2 regions of the Curtobacterium sp. MCPF17_002 genome follow, and region 2 is predicted to be linked to the other one. Evidence: predicted binding sites of a transcription regulator. Region 2 holds the regulator's gene; the other holds the start of a gene.
What was found. Region 2 encodes HspR, which represses chaperone genes until heat shock. Its sites were predicted from a motif close to AAGTTGAGTCNNNNNGACTCAACTT; they were not measured.
Positions count from the first base shown of each region.

Region 1 (11,827 bases), 500 kb from region 2:
CGGCCCCGTCGCCGGGGTGGTCGCGGGGACGGCGCTGGTGCTCGGGTACGGCTGCATCGCGATGTTCTCGCTCACCGGCAGCGGCTACTACCTCGACTACCTGCTGTCCCGGTTCTTCCCGGCGATGGGCGGCAACGCACTCGTCACCGTCGTCGTCGTGGTGGCGATGGGTGCCGCCGTGTTCGCCGTGATCGCGCTCGGTGTCCGACTGTCCACGCGCCTGACGTTGCTCGTCGAGTCGCTCTCCGTCGCGGTCATCGTCGTGCTCATCGTCGCCCTGGTCGCCCGGCTCCACCCCGTCGACGCCTCCGCCGTCGCGCTCGGTCCCACGGCACCGGCACCGTTCGCGGTCGGCACGGCGCTCGCGGTGACGGCGTTCGTCGGCTTCGAGAGCGCGTCGGTGCTCGGCGTCGAGGCGCGGCGACCGTTCGCCACCATCCCCCGCGCGATCTCGTGGACCGTCCTCGTCGCCGGCGTGCTCTACGTGGCGAGCGCGGCGGCGCAGCAGATGGGGTTCGCGGCGCTCGGTGCCGACCTCGCGGCGAGCGCCTCGCCGGTGAACGAGCTCGCGAACGCGTCCGGCCTGCAGTGGATCGGGTGGCTCCTCGACCTCGGGATCGCGGCGTCGTTCGCGGCCTGCGCGATCGCCTCGACGACGGCGCTGGTCCGGGTCCTGTTCGCGATGGGGCGCGAGGGTGTGCTCCCCGGGGTGTTCGGTCGCGCGTCCCCCCGCTTCCGGACCCCGTTCACCTCGGGCGCGATCGCGTGCAGCGTCCTCACGGTGCTCCCCGCAGTCGGCCTGGCGAGCGGTGTCCCGGCCTGGTCCCTGATGGAGGCCGAACTGGTCGTCGCCGCACTCGGGTACCTGGCGGCGTACGCGCTGACGTGCTTCGCGGCACCGGTCTTCCTCCGCCGGATCGGGGAACTGACGGTGGGCGTCGCGGTCGTGGCGATCACCACGGGCGTCCTCCTCACCGCCGTCCTCCTCACCTACCTCGGCGTGGAGGCGACGTCGTCGCACTGGCCGAGCGTCGCGCTCGCCGTCGCAGCCGTCACCGCCGTGACGACGGCGTTCCTGGTGGCCACCCGCCGTCGACCCTGGTGGCGGGGTCGGAGCCGCGCCGTGTACGACGTGCCGGTCGAGGAGGACCTGCTCCGCGCCTCCAGGCCGTCCGCCGGAACCGGCCACGGGACGGGGGTGCGGTGAGCGAACCCGGTCTGCGTGCTCGGCAGCCGAAGGCGATCCAGAACGCCCTCGCGGTGCTGGAGGCCGTCGCGCACGCCGGGCCGGGCATCACCGCCCAGCAGCTCTCGGTCGCGCTCGGGCTGCCGCGGGCGACCACCTACCGGCTCATCACCCTGCTCGTCGAGGACGAGTACCTCGTCCGGCTGCCGGACCTGCGTGGGTTCGCCCTCGGGCAGAAGGTCGCCGAGCTCGCCGGCGTGACCGCCCCGGCGGGACCCCAGCCGCTCGCGCCGCTCCCCCGGGCCGTTCGGGCGGTGCTCGCCGACGTGCGGTCGGCCGTCCGCGCCGGGGTCCACCTGGCGCGGTACGACGAGGGCGGCCTCCGTGACCTCGACGTCGACCCGGACTTCCCGCTGCTCGACGAGGCAGCACTCCGGCGTGATCCGGACCGGAGCGCGATCGGACGGCTGCACGCCGCACGCGGCCAGGCGCCCGCGCACCAGACCGGGGCGTTCGCGCCGGGGTTCGGGTGCCTCGCCCTGCCCGTGCTCGGCGAGGGCGGCGTCCTGGTCGCCGGGCTGACGCTCTCGGCTCCGGCCGCCCGGATCGACGCACCCGGCGAAGCGCTCACCGTGCTGCGGACGGCGGTCGCTCGGCTCGAGCCACTCCTCGGCTGAGCCGCGTTCCGAGCGGTTTCCGAGCGTTCTCTTGGCACTCACAAGGGTCGAGTGCTAAAACGTTGGCAGTTGAGTCGAGGGGACTCAACAGGCGACACGAAGGAGTTGATTCCGATGACGATGAACTTCGACCCGTTCCGCGAGCTCGACCGTCTCGCTGGTTCCCTCCTCGGGACCACCGGGCCGCGCTCGATGCCGATGGACCTCTACCGGACCGGGGACCACTACGTCCTCGACGTCGACCTGCCGGGCATCGACCCGGGCTCCGTGGACATCGACGTGGACGGTTCGGTCCTGACGATCCGTGCCGAGCGCACCCTCGGTGCACCGGAGGGTTCGCAGTGGCTCACGCGTGAGCGGCAGCCCGGCTCGTTCGTCCGGCAGCTGACCCTCGGCGAGGGGCTCGACGCCGCGCGCATCACCGCCGGGTACGACAACGGCGTGCTCAGCGTCACCATCCCGGTCAAGGAGTCCGCGAAGCCGCGCAAGATCGCGGTCACCGTGGGCGGCGGTCGCGAGCAGCTCGCCGTCGGGGCGGGCAGCGCCGAGGAGTAGGAGCCGGACGGTGCTCGATCTCCTCAACGCACTCGCCGCGGTGGCCGCCGTGACCATCGCCCTCACCCTGACGAGCCTCGACCGTCCGGTCGCGATGCTGCTCGGGCTGACCGGCAGCACGACCGGCAGCTTCCTCGCCTGGGTGTCGGCTCCCGGGGCGTGGGAGCACTCCCTCCTCCTGCCGTGGGCGGCGGCCGTCGTCGGCACGGTGGCGGTCGTGGCGGGCTGGAGCGCCGTGCGCGCGTACTCCGGACTGTTCGGGGTGCCGAGTCCGACGGACGGCGCGGCCGACGACCGCGAGCTCGTCCCGGCGGAGCGCTGACCGGACGGACGCGGAGCCCGGACACGTCCCTGACCGGACACGACGACGGCGGGCGGCTGGACCTGGTCCAGCCGCCCGCCGTCGTTCGTCGTCACTCCTTGTTGAGCTTGTCCTGCACCACGCCCGCCGTCTTCTCGACGATGTTCGGCAGCTCGGTCGTGCCGTACAGCCGCACGTCGGGGTGGGTGGGCGGCGGCATCGGCACCGACGTCGTGGGGCCGTCGTGGTACGAGTACTCGCCCTTGCCGTCGAACGAGGGACCGCTCGCCCAGGGGCCGTTCGCCGCCTCGCCACCGTCGGAGAAGTTGAGGTACTGGTAGTGGACCTCCTGGTTCTCCTTCGACTGCGGGAAGTTGCTCGGCACGGGGAAGTCCTCGACGCCCTTCTCGCGCAGTTCGGCGGCAGCGGTCGCCCACATGTTCTGGTGCATGGTGTCCCGCGCGATGAGGAAGGACAGCAGGTCCCGCACGCCCTTGTCGTCGGTCATGTGGTACAGCCGTGCGGCCTGCACGCGCCCCTGCATCTCCGCGTTCTCGTTGGCGGTGAAGTCCGCCAGGAGGTTCCCGCTGGCGGTGATGTACGAGCCCTGCCACGGGTTGCCGTTGCTGTCCACCGGGCGGGCACCCGCGCCGGCCACGATGGCGTGCTGCACGTCGGTGCCCCCGACGACGGCCGCGACGGTCGGGTCGTCCTGCAGGGCGTCCTCGGTGATGCCGAGCGGGGACTTCTCGAGCAGCTGCGCGATCATCGTGGCGAGCATCTCGACGTGGCCCATCTCCTCGGCCCCGATGCCGAACACCATGTCGCGGTACTTGCCCGGGATGTGCATGTTCCACGCCTGGAACTGGTACTGCAGGGCGACGGAGATCTCACCGTACTGACCGCCCAGCACCTCCTGCAGTTTGCGGGCGTAGATGGCGTCGGGCTTGTCGGGCGTTGCCTTGAACTGGAGTTCCTGCTTGTGGAAGTACAAATCGTGCTCCTTCGTTCGTTCGGTTTCGGGTCAGAGGACAGTCGGTGCCGGTCTCGGGTCAGAGGATCGGCGTGCCGCCGGTCACCGCCACGCGGGCACCGGAGACGTAGCTGCCGTCGTCGCTCGCGAGCAGGACGTAGACCGGTGCGAGTTCGGCGGGCTGGCCGGCGCGGCCGAGCGGCGTCTGCTGACCGAACTGCTCGACCTGCTCCGGCGGCATCGTTGAGGGGATCAGCGGGGTCCAGATCGGTCCCGGCGCGACGCTGTTCACGCGGATGCCCCGTTCCCCGAGCAGCTGCGCGAGCGCGGCGGAGAGGTTCGCGACCCCGGCCTTCGTGACGTCGTACGGTGCGAGGGTCGGCACCGGGTTGTCGGAGTTCACCGAGCTGGTGCCGATGATCGAGGCGCCGGCCTGCAGGTGCGGCAGAGCGGCCTTGACCAGGTGGAAGTACGCGCTGAGGTTCGTCGCGAGGGTGTGGTCCCACTCCTCGTCGCTGATCTCCTCGATGGTCTCGTGGCTCATCTGGAACGCGGCGTTGTTCACGAGGACGTCGATGCCACCGAGCTCGCTCACCGCCTGGCCGATCACGGAGCGGCAGTACGCAGGGTCGCTGACGTCACCGGGGAACAGCACGGCCTTCCGACCCGCCTCCTCGATCCACCGCTTCGTCTCCTGCGCGTCGTCCTCCTCCTCGGGGAGGTAGCTGATGAGGACGTCGGCACCTTCACGCGCGAACGCGATGGCGACGGCGCGGCCGATGCCGCTGTCGCCGCCGGTGATGACGGCGCGCTTGCCGGTGAGCTTGCCGGAGCCGCGGTACGACTCCTCGCCGTGGTCCGCCTTCGGCGTCAGTTCCCCTTCGCTCCCCGGCGGCTGCTGCTGGTCGGTCATGCTCGCTCCCTGATCGTCTCGTCTTCGGTCGAGGCACTCGGCCCGTCCAGGGCGATGGTCGGCGTGTGGCTCTGAGCGGCCGTCCGGAGTGGACGAATGACGCGGTGCGCGTAGCCGAACCACGCGGACGCGGTGCCGACCGCGGCATAGCGTGGACCCGTGGACCTCGAACTCAAGAACCGTGTCGCGCTCGTCGTCGGAGGGAAGGGGTACATCGGTGCAGCAGTCGCCGATCGGCTCCGTGCCGAGGGGGCGACGGTGGTGGTGGCGTCCCGGAGCGCCGGCGACCAGGACTCCCCGGACCGCGTCGCCATCGACACCGCCGACCAGGCCTCGGTGGATGCCGGCATCGCACGCGTGCTCGAGCTGCACGGCCGGATCGACGCGCTGATCGTCACAGCGGCTCCGAGCGCCGGCACGCTCGACCCGGCGAAGAAGTCCGACCCCGAGCAGGTGCTGTCGGCGATCGACGGCAAGGCACTCGGCTTCCTCCGGGTCGCGAACGCCGTGCTGCCCGCGCAGCGCGAGGCCGGGTACGGCCGCGTCGTCGTGGTGAGCGGGCAGAACGCCTACCTGTCCGGCAACATCACCGCGTCGCTCCGCAACACCGCGGTGAGCGTCATCGCGAAGAACCTCGCGGACGAGGTGGCCGGTTCCGGTGTCACGGTCAACGTCGTCAACCCGGGAACGGTGACGGACTCCCCGGCGGCAGCGGTGCAGCGCGGCGCGGGTGGCGAGTCCAGCCCGCAGCAGATCGCCGACCTCGTCGCCTTCCTCGCCTCGCCGCTGTCCGCGGTGTCCGGCGAGTCGATCTCGATCGCGCACCGGGTGCTGGGCCAACTCACGATCTGAACACCGGACTGGAGGCGCGGGGCGGTCCCGCCACGCGCCTCCAGGCCGTCATCCGGTGGGACCACGCACTTGGGCCCTCCGCCCGAAGCGGGTGACGCTGAAGTACCACATGCTGGAAGCATGCAGAAGTCACGCCTCCACGTCCTCGCCGCGACCGTCGTGTGCGCCACCGCACTCGTCGTCGCCGGGTGCGCTGCCGCCGCCGTCGACGAGGGCGGCGCAACCCGCACGAGCACGAGCGCCCGTTCCGGCTCGGCGCCGGGACAGCCGCCGGCCGGAGCCCCGGTGGGCGACGTCACCACCATCGGCGGCGTCCGGGTGAGCGGAGCCGACGGCTACGCGGCCGACAGCGCACCGATCACCGAGCGCACGGACGCCCCCGAAGTGGCGAACCTCGACGCCGACCTGCGCCGTGCCGTGATCCGTACCACCGAAGCCGCTGCGGCCGACGGCGTCGAGGTCCGCATCAACTCGGGCTGGCGGAGCACCCGGTACCAGCAGGCGCTGCTCGACCAGGCCGTCGAGGAGCACGGCTCCCTCGAGGAGGCTCGGCGGTGGGTGAACACCCCCGAGCGGTCGGCGCACGTCCGGGGCGGCGCGGTCGACGTGGGTGAGATCGACGCGGCGGCCTGGATGCAGGAGCACGGGTCGGAGTTCGGCCTCTGCCAGACCTACGAGAACGAGTCCTGGCACTACGAGCTGTCGACGACCCCGGGCGGCACCTGCCCGGCGATGCGCCGCGACAGCTCGGAGGGGTGACGGTGACGGGACGGCCATCGGCCTTTCACCCGTTCGGATGAAGGCCTTCCACCCTCGGTCCGATGTGCCGGCGTCCCGGATTCCGGATGCTGGTCTCATGGAGACCTCGACCAAGCACACGATCGCCACCCTGTTGCTCTGCGCGGCGATCGTCGTCGTCACCGCCGTCGCGCTCGTCGCGATGTCGCCGATGCCGTGACCGGTGGTGCGCACCCCCGTGCGATGATCGAGCCGTGACCGAACGGCGCACGTTCATCCGGCCGCTCGCAGTCCGCTCGATCATCGTCGACGTGGCGTGGGCGGTGGTCGCGGCGCTCGCGTTCCTCGCCCCGATCGACCTCGAGCTCGAGCACGCCAGTCTCTCCGCGGTCGTGGCCGCCGCCGGTGCCATCGCGCTGCGGCGGATCTCGCCGTCCGGCGCGATGATGATGACCGTCGTGCTCGGCGTCGTGCAGGTGCAGGGGTACGAGCGGCCGTCCCTCGTCGACCTGGCGCTCTTCGTCGTCATCGGCACGACCGCGATCGTCGGGTCGAAGACCGAGGTGGTGCTCTCCGGGCTCCTCGCACTCGTCGCGGGCATCGGTGCGACCGCGTACCTGGCGCTGACGGGCTACCGGTTCGCGATGCTCGTCACGGGTCCTGGCGACCAGGCGTTCCTCGCCCTGGCCGCACCGGTGACCTCGCTCGTCGCGGTGTGGGCCGGCGGGCTCGCCGTCCGGGCCTTCCGGTCCCGCAACCAGGAGTCCGAACGCCGCGCCGACGCCGAGGCCGCCGCGAGCCGGGCCGCCGAGGTGGCGACGCGCGCCGAGGCGGTCGCCGTCCGCGCCGTCGACGAGGCCGAGTCGGAACGCATCCGCGCCGACATCGCCCGGGACGTGCACGACGTCGTCGGACACTCGCTCGCCGTGATCATCGCGCAGGCCGACTCGGTGCCGTTCCTCGACGACGAGGCGCGCATCCGCGAGGTCAGCGCCACCATCGCCAGCACCGCCCGCAGCTCCCTCGTCGAGGTCCGACAGGTCCTCGGGCACATCGACGGCTCCGGCACGGACACCGACCCGGGGTCGCTCGACGAGATCGTCCAGGGCATCCGCGAGGCCGGCGTCGACGTGGACCACAGCCGCCGTGGGGCACTCGTGACGCTCGGCCCGGAGAGCGGGACCGCGGCACGTCGCGTGCTGCAGGAGATGCTCACGAACGCACTCCGGCACGGCGCTCCCGGCCGGCCCGTGACCGTCCGCGAGACCTGGCGGAGCGCCGACCTCGTGCTCGAGGTCGAGAACCAGGTCGTCGACGCAGCCACGGCGGGACCGAGCACGCGCGGCTCCGGTCGCGGCCTCACCGGCATGCAGTCCCGGCTCACCACGCTCGGCGGGTCGTTCGACGCCGCCGTCCTGGACGACGTGTTCTCCGCACGCGCCCGCATCCCGTTCGACGTCCATGGGGGGACCAACCGATGACCGATCCGATCCGCATCCTGCTCACCGACGACCAGGCGCTCTTCCGCGCCGGCCTGCGCGTCGTGCTCGACGCCCAGGACGACATGGTGGTCGTGGGTGAGGCCTCGGACGGGGCCGAGGCCCTCGCCGCCATCCCGGAGCTCCGGCCCGACGTGATGCTGCTCGACATGCGGATGGCCGGGATGGACGGCGTCGAGACCGTCCGGCAGCTGTTCTCCGGCGCGGTCGACGGCCCGCTCCCCCGCGTGGTCGTCCTCACCACCTTCGGCCTCGACCCGGCGGCAGCGACCGCGATCCGCCTCGGCGCCAGCGGGTTCCTGCTCAAGGACACCACGCCGCCGTTCCTGTTCGCGGCGGTCCGGGCCGTGCACGAGGGCAGTTCGGTGATCGCGCCGAACGACCTCTCGCAGCTGTTCGGCGCCGACGTCGAGCGAGCGCCGTCGCCGCAGCCGCGCGAGTTCCAGTCGCTGACGGACCGGGAGCGCATCGTGTTCGGCTGGGCCTCGCGCGGGCTGTCGAACGCCGAGATCGCGGCGAAGGAGTTCGTCACCGAGTCGACCGTGAAGACGCAGATCTCGAGCATCCTCGGGAAGCTCGCGCTGCGGGACCGGGTGCAGCTCGTCGTGTACGCGCACGACCACGGGCTGGCCGGCGCGCGCGGCGAGAGCTGAGCGCTTCCGACGCCTAGCGCTCGGCCACCCGGTCGAGCCACTCGGCCAGCATCGTCCGTTCGGCGGCGGACAGCACGTCGAGGTCCGACACGGCGGCGCGCAGCGTGATCGCGGCGCTCGACACGGCGTCACCCGGACCGTGCGGCGCGGGCGCTCCCGTCACGAGGATCCGGCCGAGCACGGCCTCGAGCGCGTCGTCCGCCAGTGCGGGGTCGCGGTCGGCCGGCGACGCGGACAGGATCGCCAGCACGGCACCCGTCCCGGCAGCGTGCACGAGGTCGACCGCGCGGCGCTCCGGCACGGCGAGCCGACCGGCCTCGGCGACACGACGGACCCGGTCGGCGAGCAGCGCGGTCCCGGCCCGGGCGGCAGCGGAACGCCGTCCACGTTCGGGGTCGGCGAGCAGGACGAAGAGGTCGGGGTTCGCGAGGCCGAAGGCGATCGTCATCCCCCAGCCGGCCCGGAGGTCCTCGACGGGATCGGTCTGCTCGTCCTGCGCCGCCCGGACCGCCTCGGCCTTGACGGCGGCGAACGCCGACATGGCGTGCTCGGCGACGGCCTCGAGCAGACCGTCCTTGTCCCCGAAGAGCCGGTAGATCGTGGGCGCCTGGACGCCTGCACCCTCGGCCACCGCACGCGTGGTGACCGCGCCCGCCCCCTGCTCGCGGAGCATCGTGCCCGCGACCTCGACGATGCGGGTCCGGGTCTCGTCCCGCTGCGTGCCCTGTTCGATCACGGAACAACGATAACAACGAACTGCTACCAGTGTGTTACCGTCGGAATCACCGCAGTGTTACCAACGATACGGAGCAGACATGATCATCATCACCGGAGCCACCGGCGCGCTGAACGGCGCCACCGCCGACCACCTCCTCGAGCACCTCGCGCCGGAGGAGCTCGCCGTCGTCACGCGCGATCCGTCGAAGGCCGAGCGCTTCGCCGCCCGCGGCGTCGACGTCCGTCGCGGCGACTACGCCGAACCGGACACCCTGCCGGCGGCGTTCGCGTGGGCCGATCAGCTCCTCCTCGTGTCGTCGAACGAACCCATGGCCGACGCCGTCGCCCTGCACCGCTCGGCCATCGCGGCCGCGGTGACGGCGGGCGTCGGCCGGGTGCTCTACACGAGCCACCAGGGCGCGGCGCACGGCTCCCCGTCCGGGCCAGCCGACGACCACGCGGCGACCGAGGACCTGCTCCGCGCATCCGGGCTGCCGTGGACGAGCCTGCGCAACGGGTTCTACGCACACAGCACCGGATGGCTGATGGGACCGTGGCAGGAGACCGGGGTCGTCTCGGTGCCCGTCGACGGCCCGGTGTCCTGGACCGCGCGGGAGGACGCGGCCGAGGCCGCCGCCCGCATCCTGCTCGCGGACGAGCCGTACGACGGCCCCGTCACGCTCACCGCTCCGGCGGCGCCGACCTTCGCCGACCTCGCTCGGTACGCCTCCGACGCCGCGGGTCGGACGATCCGCCACGAGGTGCTCGGTGCGGACGAGTGGCTCGCGCAGGCGGTCGCCGGCGGACAGGACCCGCACATGGCCGGCTTCCTGCTCGGCATGTACCGGGCTGCGGCGCAGGGACTCTTCGCCGGCACCGACCCGCTGCTCGGCGAACTCCTCGGTCGCGAGCCGCGCCCGGTGCAGGACCAGATCAGCTGAGTGCCACGACCTCGTCGAGGATCGTCTCGACGGCGGCGGGGTCGTGGGCGAAGCGTCCGAGGAACAGCCCGCCGATCCGTCCCTGCCCCCGTGTGAGCAGCCCCGGACCGGCGCTGCCCCCGTAGACCACGGTGCTGCCGTGCAGCTCCGGTCGGGCGCGCAGGTGCTGCTCGATGCCCGCCAGGACCGTCACGATGTGCTCGTCGGGTGCCGGCGCGGGCGCACCGATCGCCCAGACGGGCTCGTAGGCCACGATGACCGGCCCGGCCGACGCTGCCGGGACGGCCCGGTCGAGCTGCGCCGTCACCTCCGCGACCGCCTCCGCACCGGAGGCACGGCGCACCTCGCCGACGCAGACCAGCGGCCGCAGGTGGTTGCGGAAGGCGGCGCGGACCTTCGCCGCGACCACCTCGTCCGTCTCGTGGAACAGGGAGCGACGCTCGGCGTGACCGATCTCGACGAGGTCGACCCCGATCTCCCGGAGCTCGGCCCCCGAGACCTCGCCCGTGTACGCCCCCTCGTCGGCCCATGCCAGGTCCTGCGCGCCGAGCAGCACCGGGGCGTCGCCGAGGACCTGCCGCACCGGCACGAGCGCCGGGAACGTCGGCACCACGAACAGCTCGGCGGCACCCGACCGGACCGCGGGGTGCCGCCGAGCGATGTCCCCGACCGCCGCCGCCCACGACAGGGAGCGGGCGTGCGAGAAGTACATCTTCAGCGACACCCCGACCGTGATCACGGTGCGACCGCCTCCACGATGAGCGCGAACGACACCGCTCCCGGGTCGACCGTGCCGACGGCCTGCTCGGCGTGGGTGCGCGCGCGGCCCTTCTTCGGCATGAGCGCCGCCGTGGCGTCCGCGGCCTCCCGTGCCGCGGTGACCGCGGCCGCCCAGGCCTCGGCGAGCGGTGCGCCCTCGTCGATGCGTGTGCGGAGCACCTCGTCGAACGGGACGAGCGCATCGACCATCGTCTTGTCACCGACCGTCGCGCCGAAGGCGAGGACCGCCTCGGTGGCCGCACCGACGGCCGCTGCGACGGTGGCCGCCGTCGGACGCGAGTCGTCCCCGAGGACGCGACCCAGTGCCTCCAGGGCCGCTCCCCAGATCGCCCCGGACGTGCCACCGGCCTTGTCGGACCAGGCATCCCCGGCGGTCCGCAGGACGGAACCCGCCCCGGCACCGCGACCGACCGCGTCCGCTGCTGCGACGTCGGCCGCGTGCGCGCCGCGCTGCATCCCGATGCCGTGGTCGCCGTCACCGGCGACGGCGTCGATGCGGCCGAGCTCGTCGGCGTGTTCGTCGATGACGACTCGGACGGCGGCGAAGCCGGCGACGACCTGCTCGGCCGCGGCACGGGAGTCGTCGCTCGCCGGACCGATCGTCTCGGCCGCGTCGTCCGCCGCCACGACGGACGGGTCGACCCGCGCCTCGGCGACCGCACCGCCCTTGCGGTACGCGGGTGTGTCGGCGGGGGCGGCCCACAGCTCCTCGAGCTCGTCGTCGAGCCAGAACAGCGTCAGCGAGACCCCGGCCATGTCGAAGCTCGTGACGAGCTCCCCGACCTCGGGTTCGACGATGACGACGCCCGCGTCGGCGAGCAACCGCTGCACGGACCGGTAGACGACGAAGAGTTCCTCGTACTTCACGCTGCCGAGGCCGTTGAGGATCGGGACCACCTTCTGGCCCTGCGCCTGCACGCCGTCCGGCAGCTCGTCGAGCAGTCGCTCGACGAGGAGCGACGCCAGCCCGTCGGCGCTCGGCACGTCGGTCTCGTCGATGCCCCGCTCGCCGTGGATGCCCATCCCGATCGCCATGCGGCCC
Region 1 covers NZ_CP126251.1:79,181-91,007, reverse strand. Annotated here, with positions in the region: gene DEJ28_RS00375 (APC family permease) at 1-1,207, shown strand, start outside; gene DEJ28_RS00370 (helix-turn-helix domain-containing protein) at 1,204-1,863, shown strand; gene DEJ28_RS00365 (Hsp20/alpha crystallin family protein) at 1,978-2,418, shown strand; gene DEJ28_RS00360 (hypothetical protein) at 2,429-2,740, shown strand; gene DEJ28_RS00355 (manganese catalase) at 2,832-3,713, opposite strand; gene DEJ28_RS00350 (SDR family oxidoreductase) at 3,772-4,605, opposite strand; gene DEJ28_RS00345 (SDR family NAD(P)-dependent oxidoreductase) at 4,765-5,457, shown strand; gene DEJ28_RS00340 (M15 family metallopeptidase) at 5,578-6,216, shown strand; gene DEJ28_RS00335 (sensor histidine kinase) at 6,450-7,676, shown strand; gene DEJ28_RS00330 (response regulator) at 7,673-8,347, shown strand; gene DEJ28_RS00325 (TetR/AcrR family transcriptional regulator) at 8,361-9,083, opposite strand; gene DEJ28_RS00320 (NAD(P)H-binding protein) at 9,163-10,005, shown strand; gene DEJ28_RS00315 (triose-phosphate isomerase family protein) at 9,998-10,744, opposite strand; gene DEJ28_RS00310 (dihydroxyacetone kinase family protein) at 10,741-11,827, opposite strand, start outside.
Region 1: DEJ28_RS00365 (Hsp20/alpha crystallin family protein) is a predicted target of HspR. The motif match lies at 1,930-1,954, and genes of this name have one in related genera.

Region 2 (11,827 bases):
ACCGCCACCCGCGCTTCGGCGTCGACGCACATCGTCCGGAACTTCAGGATCGAGAACTCCTGCCCGCCGCGGCCGACCCGGGTCTGGCGGAAGAAGACCGGCCCGCGGTCGTCGGCGCGGACGACGAGCGCGATCACGGCGAAGACCGGCGCGAGCAGGACCAGACCGATGCCCGCCCCGGCCGCGTCGAGCGCACGCTTGCCCAGTCGCCGTCGGTAGTCCGGTGTCTCGACGTGCATGAGGGGCAGCCCGTCGACCGGTCGTTCGTGGACGCGACCGGCGGCGATGTCCGCGAGGGGCGAGGACACCACGAGTTCGACCCGTGCTCCTCGAGCTGCCACCCGAGCCGCCGCAGCCGCTCGTGCCCACCGCGGATCGCGCCGGCGACGACCACCGCGGCGACCTGCTCCGAACGAGCACGGTCGAGGACGGCGTCGACACCGTCGAGCACCGGAGCCGACGCAGCCCCGAAGGCGACCTCCGTCCCGCGCACGGCACAGTCGGTGATGACCGCCCGCACCCGGTAGCCCGCCGACGGCGTCGAGGCGATGCGGCGCCCGACGTACTGGACGTCGTCGAGGTCCCCGACGAGCAGGACGTCCTGCAGCCGTTCGCCACGGGCACGGCGCCGCGCGAGTGAGGTGCGCACGGACTTCCGGCCGAGCGCGAGCAGGAGCAGCCCGAGCGGGAACGCGATCGCGACGTAGCCGCGGGCGAGGTCGATCTGGACGGCGTACGCCACCGCGGCCACCGAGGCGACCGACACCAGGCTGGCGGTGAAGAGTCGGCGGTACTCGTCGCCACCGACCCCGGTGATCCGCGGGTCACGCGTGCGGAACACCGAGAGCAGGACCATCCACGTGGCGATCATCACGGGTGCGACGACGAACTCGACCCATCCCGCCATGGCGGAGCCGGCGCTGAGTTCACCGGGGAAGCGGGCCACGTGCGCGATCGCGAACGCGACGAGCAGGAGGCCGAGGTCGAGCACCCCGAGGCCGAAGCCGTCGGTCCGGCGTCGGACCGTGCGGCCGCGAGCAGCACCGGCCCCGGCACCGGCACCGGCACCGGCACCGGCACCGGCATTCGCCCCGTTCGACGGGGTGGAGGTGGGCGGAGTCGGAGCAGCTGGCTGCGGCGATCGGATCGCGAGTGACATCGGGGGCCTTCCTGTCGGCACCGGCCGGGAAGACCGACCGGGTGCCGTCATCGCTCGGGAACGACGAGGACGGCACTCCGGTCAGTATATCACTCTGTAGTTTTGCATATCAACGGTCGAGGACCCGATCGAGTGTCCAGAGGACGGGCGCCTCGCGCAGCGCTGGCACGTCCGCCTCGGTCACGCCGTGCAGTCGGAAGGCGACCCGCTCCCCCGGCAGCAACGTCATGAACCCGCGGTCGACGGTGCCACCGGGTGCGACCCGGTCGGGCTGGACGAGCAGGTCCCGCACGAGCGAGTCCGCCTCGACGACGAGGTCGAGACCGTCGCCGTCCTCGGTGGAGAACGGCGTGAAGGTCGTCCGGTACCGCGCCGGCTCCCAGCGCATGTCCTGGTCGGGCGCCGGGGTCCAGACCGCTCGGCGCCAGTCCATGTCGGCCACGACGAGCTCGTTCGCCGGGTCGTCGACCACGCCGACCGACTCGGGCAGGGCCACCACGGCGACCCCGGCGGCGGACAGGTGCACGGGCAGCGTCACCTCGGCGAGCACGGTGCCGGCGAGGGTGATCCGCCGGACGCGCACGACGCTGTCGTGGCCGGTGCGGGTGGAGCGGACGGCGACCTCGATGGGCGAACCACCGGACGCCCCGGGCGACACCCCGAACGAGAGGGTCTGCGCCAGGTCGCCCAACTCGGCCGTCTCGCCCACGGCAGCCGACGAGGCCGGGTGATCCGCGCCTCCAGGCTGCCCCGACCCGCCCGACGCGACCGACGTGACCGGACGGATCGTCAGCAGCACGTCGTCGTACAGCCGACGCAACTCGTGCGCCAGCGGCTTCAGCCGCCCCGCCGAGTCGATCGCCGACCACGACGAGACCGACCACAGGTCGTTGAGCTGCCAGACCACGACGCCGGTGTTCCGCGGCCAGTGCGTCCGCCAGTGCTCGACGCCCGTCGCGATCGCGCGCGCCTGCTGCAGCTGCGTCAGGTAGTGCCACGCGTCGAACGCGGCCGGGTCGACGGAGCCGAAGCGCGGCGCGATCCCGCGGGCGAGCTTCGCCATCCCGTCGGTGGCCTTCTGGTGGTGCACGACACCGGGCGAGTCGACCCGGAGCGGCGCGTCGGTGACGGCCTCACGCAGGGTGCGCCACGCGGGCGGCGCCTGCCACCCGAACTCCGACACGAACCGCGGGACGGAGTCGCGGTAGTGCTCGTCGGACAGCCGGTTCCAGACGTCCCACGAGTGGTGCGTCTCGTGGTCGGGGTCGTTCGCGAACAGGGCTTCGTCGCCCGACCACGGCGACGCCACCGTGTAGAAGCGCGACGGGTCGACCGCGTCGACGATCGTCGGCAGGAGGTCGAGGTAGTAGTCGAGGCCCCAGCCGCGGTCGCCGAGCTCGTCGCCCCAGTTGTCGACGCCGTGCAGCCAGATGTTCTCGTTGTTGCCGTTCCACACGACGAGCGAGGGGTGGCGGGAGAGCCGGGCGACGTTGTCCCGGGCCTCGGCGATGACCTCGCTGCGGATCGGCTCGCCCTCGGGGTAGGCGGCGCAGGCGAACGGGAAGTCCTGCCAGACGAGCAGGCCGAGCTCGTCGCAGACGTCGTAGAAGTCGTTCGACTCGTAGACCCCGCCACCCCACACGCGCATGAGGTTCACGTTGAGGTCGACCGCGGCCTGCAGGCGGGTGAGCACCCGCGCACGGTCCACCCGCGACACGATGACGTCGTCCGGGATCCAGTTCACGCCGCGGACGTCGATGGGTGTGCCGTTGACGTGGATGACGAAGGGCTTGCCGATGTCGTCGGATGCCGTGACGACCCGCGTCGAGCGGAAGCCGGTGCGGAAGGTCGAGCGGTCGAGGACCTCGCCGTCGACGGTCTGCAGTTCGACCACCACGTCGTACCGGTCCTGTGCGCCGTAGCCGCGGGGCCACCAGCGCTGCACCTCGGGGACCCGCACCGTGACCACGGTCTCGTCGTCCTTCGGCGTCAGCTGCGCACGCGAGCGCTGCCGCGTCGTCCCGCCGTCCGCCGTCCCGCCGCTCACCGTCACCACGAGGACGAGGTCGTCGTCCTCACCGTCCTGGTCGAGGTCGTTCATGCCGGAGCGCTCGACGGTGATGTGCGCGTCGAGCACGCCCTCGCCCGCCTCGACGTCCACCAGCGGCCGGACGTCCCGGAGTCGAGCGGTCGACCAGCGTTCGATCGCGACCGGTCGCCACGGACCGCTCGTCACCGCGGTGAGTCCCCAGTCCCACCCGAAGTTCGACGCCATCTTGCGGATGTACGGGAACGGCTCGTCGTAGGGGCCGGGCATGCTGCCGGCCTTCGCCGCGACCCGCCCGGCTTCGCGGTACGGCGACTCGAACAGGATCTCGAGGGTCTTGCTCCCCCGGCCGACGCCGCCGGTCTGGTCCCGCGCGTCGAAGCGGTAGCGGCGGTGCATGTTCCGCGTGGTGCCGACCACGACGCCGTCGAGGCTGAGCTCGGCGACCGTGTCGAGTCCGTCGCAGACGAGGTCGACGCGCTCGAAGCCCCGCGGGTCCACGTCGACGGTGCGCTGGTACGACCAGTCGGCCCGTCCGACCCACTTGCCGGCGTCCTCGTTGCGGTCGAGGGTCGGGTCGGCCAGCAGGCCCTCGCGCTCGAGGTCGGTGTGCACCTGCCCGGGCACCGTCGCCCGGATGGCGCGTCCCGAGATGCCGGTGGGTGCCCCGGCGGGCACGCCGTCCCCCGCGATCGTCACGGTCCAGTCGTCGCGGAGTTCCTCGCGTTCGAGGGTCATGCGGGTCCTTCTCTGAGCGGACGGATTGGTGCCCACCGTGGTCGGGACGCCGGCCGGCCGGCCGCCTCGTGGTCGGTCTTCCGGCCTGGAGGCGCGGCACCGGTTGCCCGGGCGTCGTCGCGTCGCGCGCGCGGACGCTGGTGCGGCCGCGCGTTGGGGTGCTCGGCGATGCTAGTACGGCTTGCTCTCTGCAACCTCTGCGGAGATACGGTCAACGCGGCCGGATTCGTGCAGGCTGGGGTGGTGATCACCGCTGCACTCGCCCGATCCCTCCGTGACGCCGGGCTCCGCTGGCACCCCACCACCGGCGACCGGTTCGTCATCGACAAGCCCGGCGTGGACGACGACGTCTACACCGTGTCCGAGATGACGGTCGAACGACACGACTACCCCTCGGGCACCGTCCTGGGGTTCAACGGCACGACGGAGTGGGCACTCGACTCGGTCGAGGCGTCCGAGTCGCTCTGGCTGCCCCGCGAGGACCAGCTGCGCGAACTGCTCGGGCCGGCGTTCGTGTCCCTGTCGGCGTCGGGGTCGTCCTTCGTCGTCACCGCCACGATCGCCTCGTCGCCCGAGACGTTCAGCGACGCCGTCGCCGCGGATGCCTACGGTGCGGCGCTGCTCGCGTACATCACCGCAGCCCTGGCCTGACGGCGCGCCCGGGCTGGGTGTTCCCGGAATGGTTCCTGGGGACCGTTTGGTTGCATGGCACCATGACCGTTCCGAACATCACCCTGAACGACGGCAAGACCATCCCGCAGCTCGGCTTCGGCGTCTTCCAGATCGACCCCTCCGAGACGAAGGCCGCCACCCTGGCCGCGCTCGAGGTCGGGTACCGCCACATCGACACCGCCGAGATGTACGGCAACGAGAAAGAGGTGGGAGAGGCCATCGCCGAGTCGGGCATCGACCGTTCCGAGATCTTCGTGACCTCGAAGCTCAACAACGGCTTCCACGACCCGGCCCTCGCGACGGAGAACGGCAAGAAGTCGGCCGACCTGCTCGGCGGCTACACCGACCTGTTCCTCATCCACTGGCCACTGCCCACCGTGTCGGACTTCGTCCCGACGTGGAAGGCACTCGAGGAGCTCTACCACGCCGGCACCTCCCGCTCCATCGGCGTGAGCAACTTCCAGGCGCACCACCTCCGCCGCCTCATCGCGGAGACCACGATCACGCCGGCCGTGAACCAGATCGAGGTGCACCCGTACCTGACCCAGGACGAGCTGCGCGCCGTGGACACCGAGCTCGGCATCGCGACCGAGGCCTGGTCGCCGATCGCGCAGGGCCTCGTGCTCGACGACGAGACCATCACGCGCATCGCGTCCGCGCACGGCAAGTCCCCCGCACAGGTCGTGCTCCGCTGGCACATCCAGCGCGGCGACATCGTGTTCCCGAAGTCGGTGACCCGTGCCCGCGTCGAGGAGAACTTCGCGATCTTCGACTTCGAGCTCTCGGGCGAGGACATGACCGACATCACGACGCTCGACAAGGGCCACCGGACGGGTCCGGACCCGGACACGTTCGACTACGTCCCGGCGTAGACGTTCACCCCTGCGGACTCGCAGGGCAACGGAGGGCGGTCGCGCGGTGCGCGGCCGCCCTTCGTCATGCCCGCTTCGAGGCCGTCACCGTGAACTTGTCGGTACGCGTCACCTGTCGGGTCGGCCCGACCAGGCGTTCCAGCACCGGCCGGTAGCGCAGGTGCGAGTTCCAGACGCACCAGAGCTCACCACCGGACTGGAGGATCGTGGCCGCGTTCCGGAACATCGCCTCGGCCGCGTCGGTGGTCACCGTGGTGTCCGCGTGGAACGGCGGGTTGCAGAGCACCAGCTGTGCGGCCCCGGTCCCGAGCTCGTCGCCGGCGTCCGAGCGCACGGCGGTGACCCGGTCACCGACACCGTTCGCCTCCGCCGTCGCCAGCGTCGAGGCGACCGCGATCCGGGACACGTCGGTCGCGATCACCCGCACCGATCGTCGTCGGAGCGCCGCGGCCACGGCGATGACCCCGTTGCCGGAGCCGAGGTCCACGATCGTGCGCGCCGTGGGCACCGCGCGGTCCATCGCGTCGAGCAGCACCCGCGTGCCCTGGTCGAGCGAGGCGCCGGCGAACACCCCGCCGTGCGCCACGAGCGTCATCCCGAGGTCGTCGATGTGCACCGACCGCGGCCACGGGTTCGTGACGGCGGCGCGGGTCGCTTGTGCCCGCAGCGGGTCCTGCGCGATGAGCAGCCGGGACTTGCCCCGGCCGCGTGAGGCCGTGACCTCGCCGAACGACCGCCGCAGCACGTCGTTCTGCGACACGTGCATGTACTTGACGTTCCCGCCGCACAGCAGCACCACGTCGGGCGCGGCGAAGCGGGCGACGGCGCGCGCGATCTCGTCGAGCCGGTCGTGCGACTTCGACAGCCGCAGGACCACGAGCCGGACGTCGCGGAAGGCGTCCTCGAGCGAGTCCGGGTGGTGGAAGCCGCGCAGTCCGAAGGTGCCGGCGTTCGCCTCGAGTGCCCGCTCCCCGACGAGTGAGTCCTGCACGACGCGGATGTCCGAGGCGCCGTACTGCGTGATGAGCCCGAGCGTCAGGACCCCGTAGCGGTCGTCCACGACGGCGACCTCGCCGGGCTGCCGCAGCGCGTCACCGTGCACGTGCGGCGCCTCGTCGATGAGGAACCGGTCCGTCCCGTCGATCGCGATGAGGTCCGGCACGTCGTCGTCACGGCGGCGGAAGAGGTCGGCGAAGTCCGGTGGCACGGCGCCAGCGTACCGATCCCTGCCTCCGGGTCGTCGACCGGAGCACGTTGTCCTGGCAACCGCGGGTCATATGGACGTTGGTATATGTGACATGTTGTATGCGTGCACATGCACGCTTCTCCCCCACCAGAAGGCACCTCCATGCGAAAACTCTGCACCGCCGCCCTGACGACCGGCCTCGCCACCGCGACGATCGTGTCCGGTCTCGCGCTCGGCCCGGCCGCCGCGACCGCACTGCCCACCGAGGCTCCCGCCACCCCGACCGCCACGTCCTCGACCGCCCCCGCAGCGGCGTTCACTGCCAGGGTCGGCGCGACGGACATCGTCGACCGATCGGCAGTCCTGCACGGCACCGGCACCCCGTCAGCGACCATCCGGGTCGGTGACCGCGTCGCCGGCACGGTCGGCACGGACGGCACGTGGAAGGTGACCGTCGACAGTCTCCGCCTCGGTATCAACACCCTCACCGTCCAGCAGGTCGTCGGCGGCACCGTCGTCGACACCGCGACCGTGACCGTGACGCTCACGCGGGCCGCGACCACCGGTTCGGTGCGCTTCGCCGGCTTCGTGACCGAGCGGGCGACGATGTCCGGCACGGCCACGGGCGGCGCGACCGTGATCGCCCGTGATGCGGCGGGCACTCGGATCGGCTCCGGCATCGCGGACGGCGTCGGCGGCGCGTACTCGTTCCCGATCACGGCACCGAACAAGGCCGGCGCGACGACGATCACCGTGTGGCAGAGCGCAGCCGAGGAGTCGTTCGGGCACATCGACGTCACCGCGAACTACGGTTCGGGCGTCGACATCGTGACCCCGGCGGCGGGGTCGGAACACGAGCCCGGCCGCCTGGTGGTCGTCGGCCACGGTGAAGCCAACAGCCTGCTCGAGGCCCGCCTCGCCGGGTCGCCGACCGTGATCGGCACGGGGGAGGTCAACGGGTTCGGCGACTACACGCTCCGCACCTCGGACCTCGCGCCCGGTCGCCACACGATCGAGGTGACCCAGAAGTCCCGCGGCGCGAACACCACGACCGCCTCCGTCGCCGTCGTCGTGAAGGCCCCCGCGGTGTCGCCGCTCATCGTCACCAGCCCCACCGCCGGCTCGACGGTCACCACGCCGCGTGCGACGTTCGCGGGTCGCGGCCACGACGGTGCGAAGATCACCGTCCGCGGGACCTCGCGCACCGTCTGCGAGACGACCGTCGTGAACGGCCGGTGGTCCTGCACCGCCGACTTCGACCTGTCGAACACCTCGTACGCGCTGTTCGTCGACCAGACCGTGACCGGTTCGGGCAAGACGACCGCGACCATCGCGTTCCAGGTCGCCGCACAGCCCACGAAGCCGCTCGCGGTCACCAGTCCGGGTGCGAACGCGGTCGTGACGACGGCGAAGCCGACCTTCACGGGCACGGGTGCAGCGGGCGCGACCATCACGGTCCGTGGCACCACGCGCACCATCTGCGAGACCACGGTCCGCGCCGACGGCACGTGGTCCTGCGTCTCGGGCATCTCGCTCGGGAACAGCACGTACAACGTGTACGTCGACCAGAAGGCGCCGGGCGGCGCGACCAGCACGATCGAGGCCGCGTTCAGCATCCGCCTCGCCTGACAGACGCACGAAGCGGGGCGGAGCATGTGCTCCGCCCCGCTTCGTGCGTCTCGGGCTGGATCAGCGCGGTGGACGCCAGAGCACGATCTGCGTGTTCCGCTGCGGCCGTGAGCCGGCCTTCAACGAGATGGCCGCACCCGTCGCCGTCGCCGCGAACACCCGGGCACCCGGCCGGCTGATGAGCTGATCGGCGAGGGCCGTCTCGAGCTCGCGCACCCGGTCCCGCAGCGCCTTGTTCTCGTTCTCGAGCTCGAGCACCCGCCGGACCCCCTCCAGCGAGACGCCCTCGGAACCGAGCCGCGCGATCTCACGCAACTGTGCGACGTCACGCATCGAGTACCGGCGGGAGCCGCCACGCGTCCGGCCCGGCACGACCAGGCCGAGCCGGTCGTACTGGCGGAGCGTCTGCGGGTGCATCTCGGCGAGCTCCGCCGCCACCGCGATCGCGAAGACGGGCGAGTTCTCGTCCATGTCGGTCATGGCGTGTTCCTTTCCGTCGTCCGCGTGGGGTGAAAACCAGCCTGGAGGCCCGGTGCGGCTTCCTGACGGAGCCGCGCCGCGCCTCCAGGCCGGTTCCCTGCTGTTGTTGCGCTGCCAGGCAGGCGTCAGCCGCGCGCCTTGGCGAGGAGGTCCTCGCGAGGGTCCTCGTCCGGCAGGGTCTCGGCGAGTGCCTCGACGGCCTCGCGCTGCTTGTCCGTCAGGTGCGACGGCACCGCGACCTGGACGGTCGCGAGCAGGTCGCCCGTGCCGTTCTTGGTCGTGACGCCACGGCCCTTGACGCGCAGGACACGACCCGAAGGCGTGCCCGGCGCGACCCGGAGCTTGACGGGCTCGCCGCCGAGGGTGGGCACCTGGATCGTCGCGCCGAGCGCTGCCTCGACGAACGTCACGGGGACGTCCAGACGGAGGTTCTGCCCGTCGCGCTCGAACACCGGGTGCTTCCGGACGGTGACCGTGACCACGAGGTCACCGGCCTCTCCGCCGTCGGGCGACGGTTCCCCGCGCCCGCGCAGCCGGATCTTCTGACCGTCAGCCACGCCCGCGGGGATGCGGACGTTGACCGGGCGGCCGTTGCCCTGCGACAGCTTGACGGTGTCGCCGGCGATCGCGGTGGTGAAGTCGAGCGTCGTCGTCGCGGTGACGTCTCGGCCCTTCGTTGGTCCACCGAAGCCGCGGTAGCCGCCGGAGGGCTGGCCGAAGCCGCCACCCCCGCCGCCACCGAACATCCCGCCGAGGATGTCCTCGAAGCCGCCCGCGCCGCCGCCGCCCTGGCCGAAGCGGACACGCTGCCCACCACCGCCGGCGCCCTGCTGACCGAACATGCCGCCGAAGACGTCCTCGAACCCGCCGCCCTGGCCCGGGCCACCCGATGTGAACCGAGCGCCCGAACCCATGGCGCGGACCTGGTCGTACTCCTGGCGCTGCTCCTTGTCGGAGAGCACCGAGTACGCCTCGCTGATCTCCTTGAAGCGGTTCTCGGCGGCCGCGTCACCCTGGTTGGAGTCCGGGTGGAACTGCCGCGCGAGCTTCCGGTAGGTCTTCTTGAGGTCGGCGTCCGAGGCGTCCTTGGACACTCCGAGGACCTTGTAGAAGTCCTTGTCGAACCAGTCTTGACTCGCCACCGCTCACCTACCTTCTTCTGTCGTCGCCACGGGGCGCCCGGCTCAGGCCGGGACCGCCACCGCGACCTTGGCCGCACGGAGGACACGCTCACCGAGCTTGTAGCCCGGCTCGACGACGTCCGCCACGGTCTGGCCGGTGGCGCCCGGTGTCGGGAGCTGCACGATCGCCTCGTGGATGTTCGGGTCGAAGGACTCGCCCTTCTCGCCGATCTGCACGAGCTTGAACTTCTCGAAGCCGCCACGGATCTTCTGGCCGATGACCTGCATGGGGCCCTCGGTCAGGTCGCCGTGGGCCTCGGCGCGGGTCAGGTCGTCGAGCGCCGGGAGGAGTGCACGCACCACCTCGGCGATGGCGACCTCGCGGTTGGCCTCTCGGTCGCGCTCGACGCGCTTCCGGAAGTTCACCAGTTCGGCCTGCGCACGGAGCATGTCCGCACGCATCTCGGCGACCAGGTCGCGGTCGGCGGCGGAGAGGTTGTCCTCTGCCATCCCCCTCGCCGCGTCGGCCAGGAGGGCTTCGTCCTCGGGGCTCAGGTCGTTGGGTGCGTCGGTCGGCACCTCGACGTCGGGGCCTTCGGCCTCGATGAGGTCCTCCGGCTGCTCGGCGTTCGTGGCGTCGCCCTCGACCTGGGGCTCGTCGTTGTCGTTGACGTTGTCGTTGGGGTCCGTCATCGGCTACTTCTTGTCGTTCTCGTCGTCGTCCACGACCTCGGCGTCGACGATGTCCTCGTCGTCGGCGGCCTGGGGCTGCTCGCCCTCGGCACCCGCAGCACCGGCACCGGCAGCGCCGGCGTCCTGCTGGGAGTAGATCGCCTGGCCGAGCTTGCCCTGCGACTCGTTGAGCTTGTCGAAGGCCGCCTTCACAGCGTCCTCGTCCTCACCCGCGAGCGCGGACTTGAGCGCGTCGACGTCGGCCTGCACCTCGGACTTGACGTCCGCGGGGAGCTTCTCGTCGTTCTCCTTGATGAGCTTCTCGATCGAGTAGACGAGCTGCTCGGCCTGGTTGCGACGCTCGTTCGCCTCACGACGGGCCTTGTCCTCGGCCGCGTGCTCCTCGGCTTCGCGGACCATGCGCTCGATGTCCTCCTTCGGCAGCGACGAGCCGCCGGAGATGACCATCGACTGCTCCTTGCCGGTGCCCTTGTCCTTCGCGGACACGTGCACGATGCCGTTGGCGTCGATGTCGAACGTGACCTCGACCTGCGGGACGCCACGGGGAGCCGGCGCGATGCCGGTGAGCTCGAAGGTGCCGAGCGCCTTGTTGTCGCGGGTGAACTCGCGCTCGCCCTGGAAGACCTGGATCGCGACCGACGGCTGGTTGTCGTCAGCGGTCGTGAAGGTCTCGCTGCGCTTGGTCGGGATCGCGGTGTTGCGGTCGATGAGCTTCGTCATCAGGCCGCCCTTGGTCTCGATGCCGAGCGAGAGCGGCGTGACGTCGATGAGCAGGACGTCCTTGCGCTCGCCCTTCAGGACACCGGCCTGCAGTGCGGCGCCGACGGCGACGACCTCGTCCGGGTTCACGCCCTGGTTCGGCTGCTTGCCACCGGTCAGCGACTTGACGACCTCGGCCACGGCGGGCATGCGGGTCGAGCCACCGACGAGGACCACGTGCGCGATGTCGTTGACGGACACGCCCGCTTCCTTGATGACGTCGTTGAAGGGCTTCTTCGTGCGGTCGAGCAGGTCGGAGGTCATCTGCTCGAACTGTGCGCGCGAGATGGTCTCGTCGAGGTTGAGCGGGCCGTCGGCCGTGAGCGTGAGGTACGGCAGCTGGATGCTGGCGCTCAGCTGGCTCGACAGCTCCTTCTTGGCCTGCTCGGCAGCTTCCTTGAGCCGCTGCTTCGCGATCTTGTCCGTGGACAGGTCGACGCCGTGCTCGTCCTTGAACTTCTTGACGAGGTA
Region 2 covers NZ_CP126251.1:578,499-590,325, reverse strand. Annotated here, with positions in the region: gene DEJ28_RS02850 (sugar transferase) at 1-308, opposite strand, end outside; partial or broken gene DEJ28_RS02845 (nucleoside-diphosphate sugar epimerase/dehydratase) at 392-856, opposite strand; gene DEJ28_RS02840 (glycoside hydrolase family 2 protein) at 1,269-3,944, opposite strand; gene DEJ28_RS02835 (pilus assembly protein CpaE) at 4,188-4,595, shown strand; gene DEJ28_RS02830 (aldo/keto reductase) at 4,658-5,488, shown strand; gene DEJ28_RS02825 (class I SAM-dependent methyltransferase) at 5,553-6,695, opposite strand; gene DEJ28_RS02820 (Ig-like domain-containing protein) at 6,837-8,303, shown strand; gene DEJ28_RS02815 (heat shock protein transcriptional repressor HspR) at 8,364-8,774, opposite strand; gene DEJ28_RS02810 (DnaJ C-terminal domain-containing protein) at 8,909-9,925, opposite strand; gene DEJ28_RS02805 (nucleotide exchange factor GrpE) at 9,968-10,597, opposite strand; gene dnaK (molecular chaperone DnaK) at 10,601-11,827, opposite strand, start outside.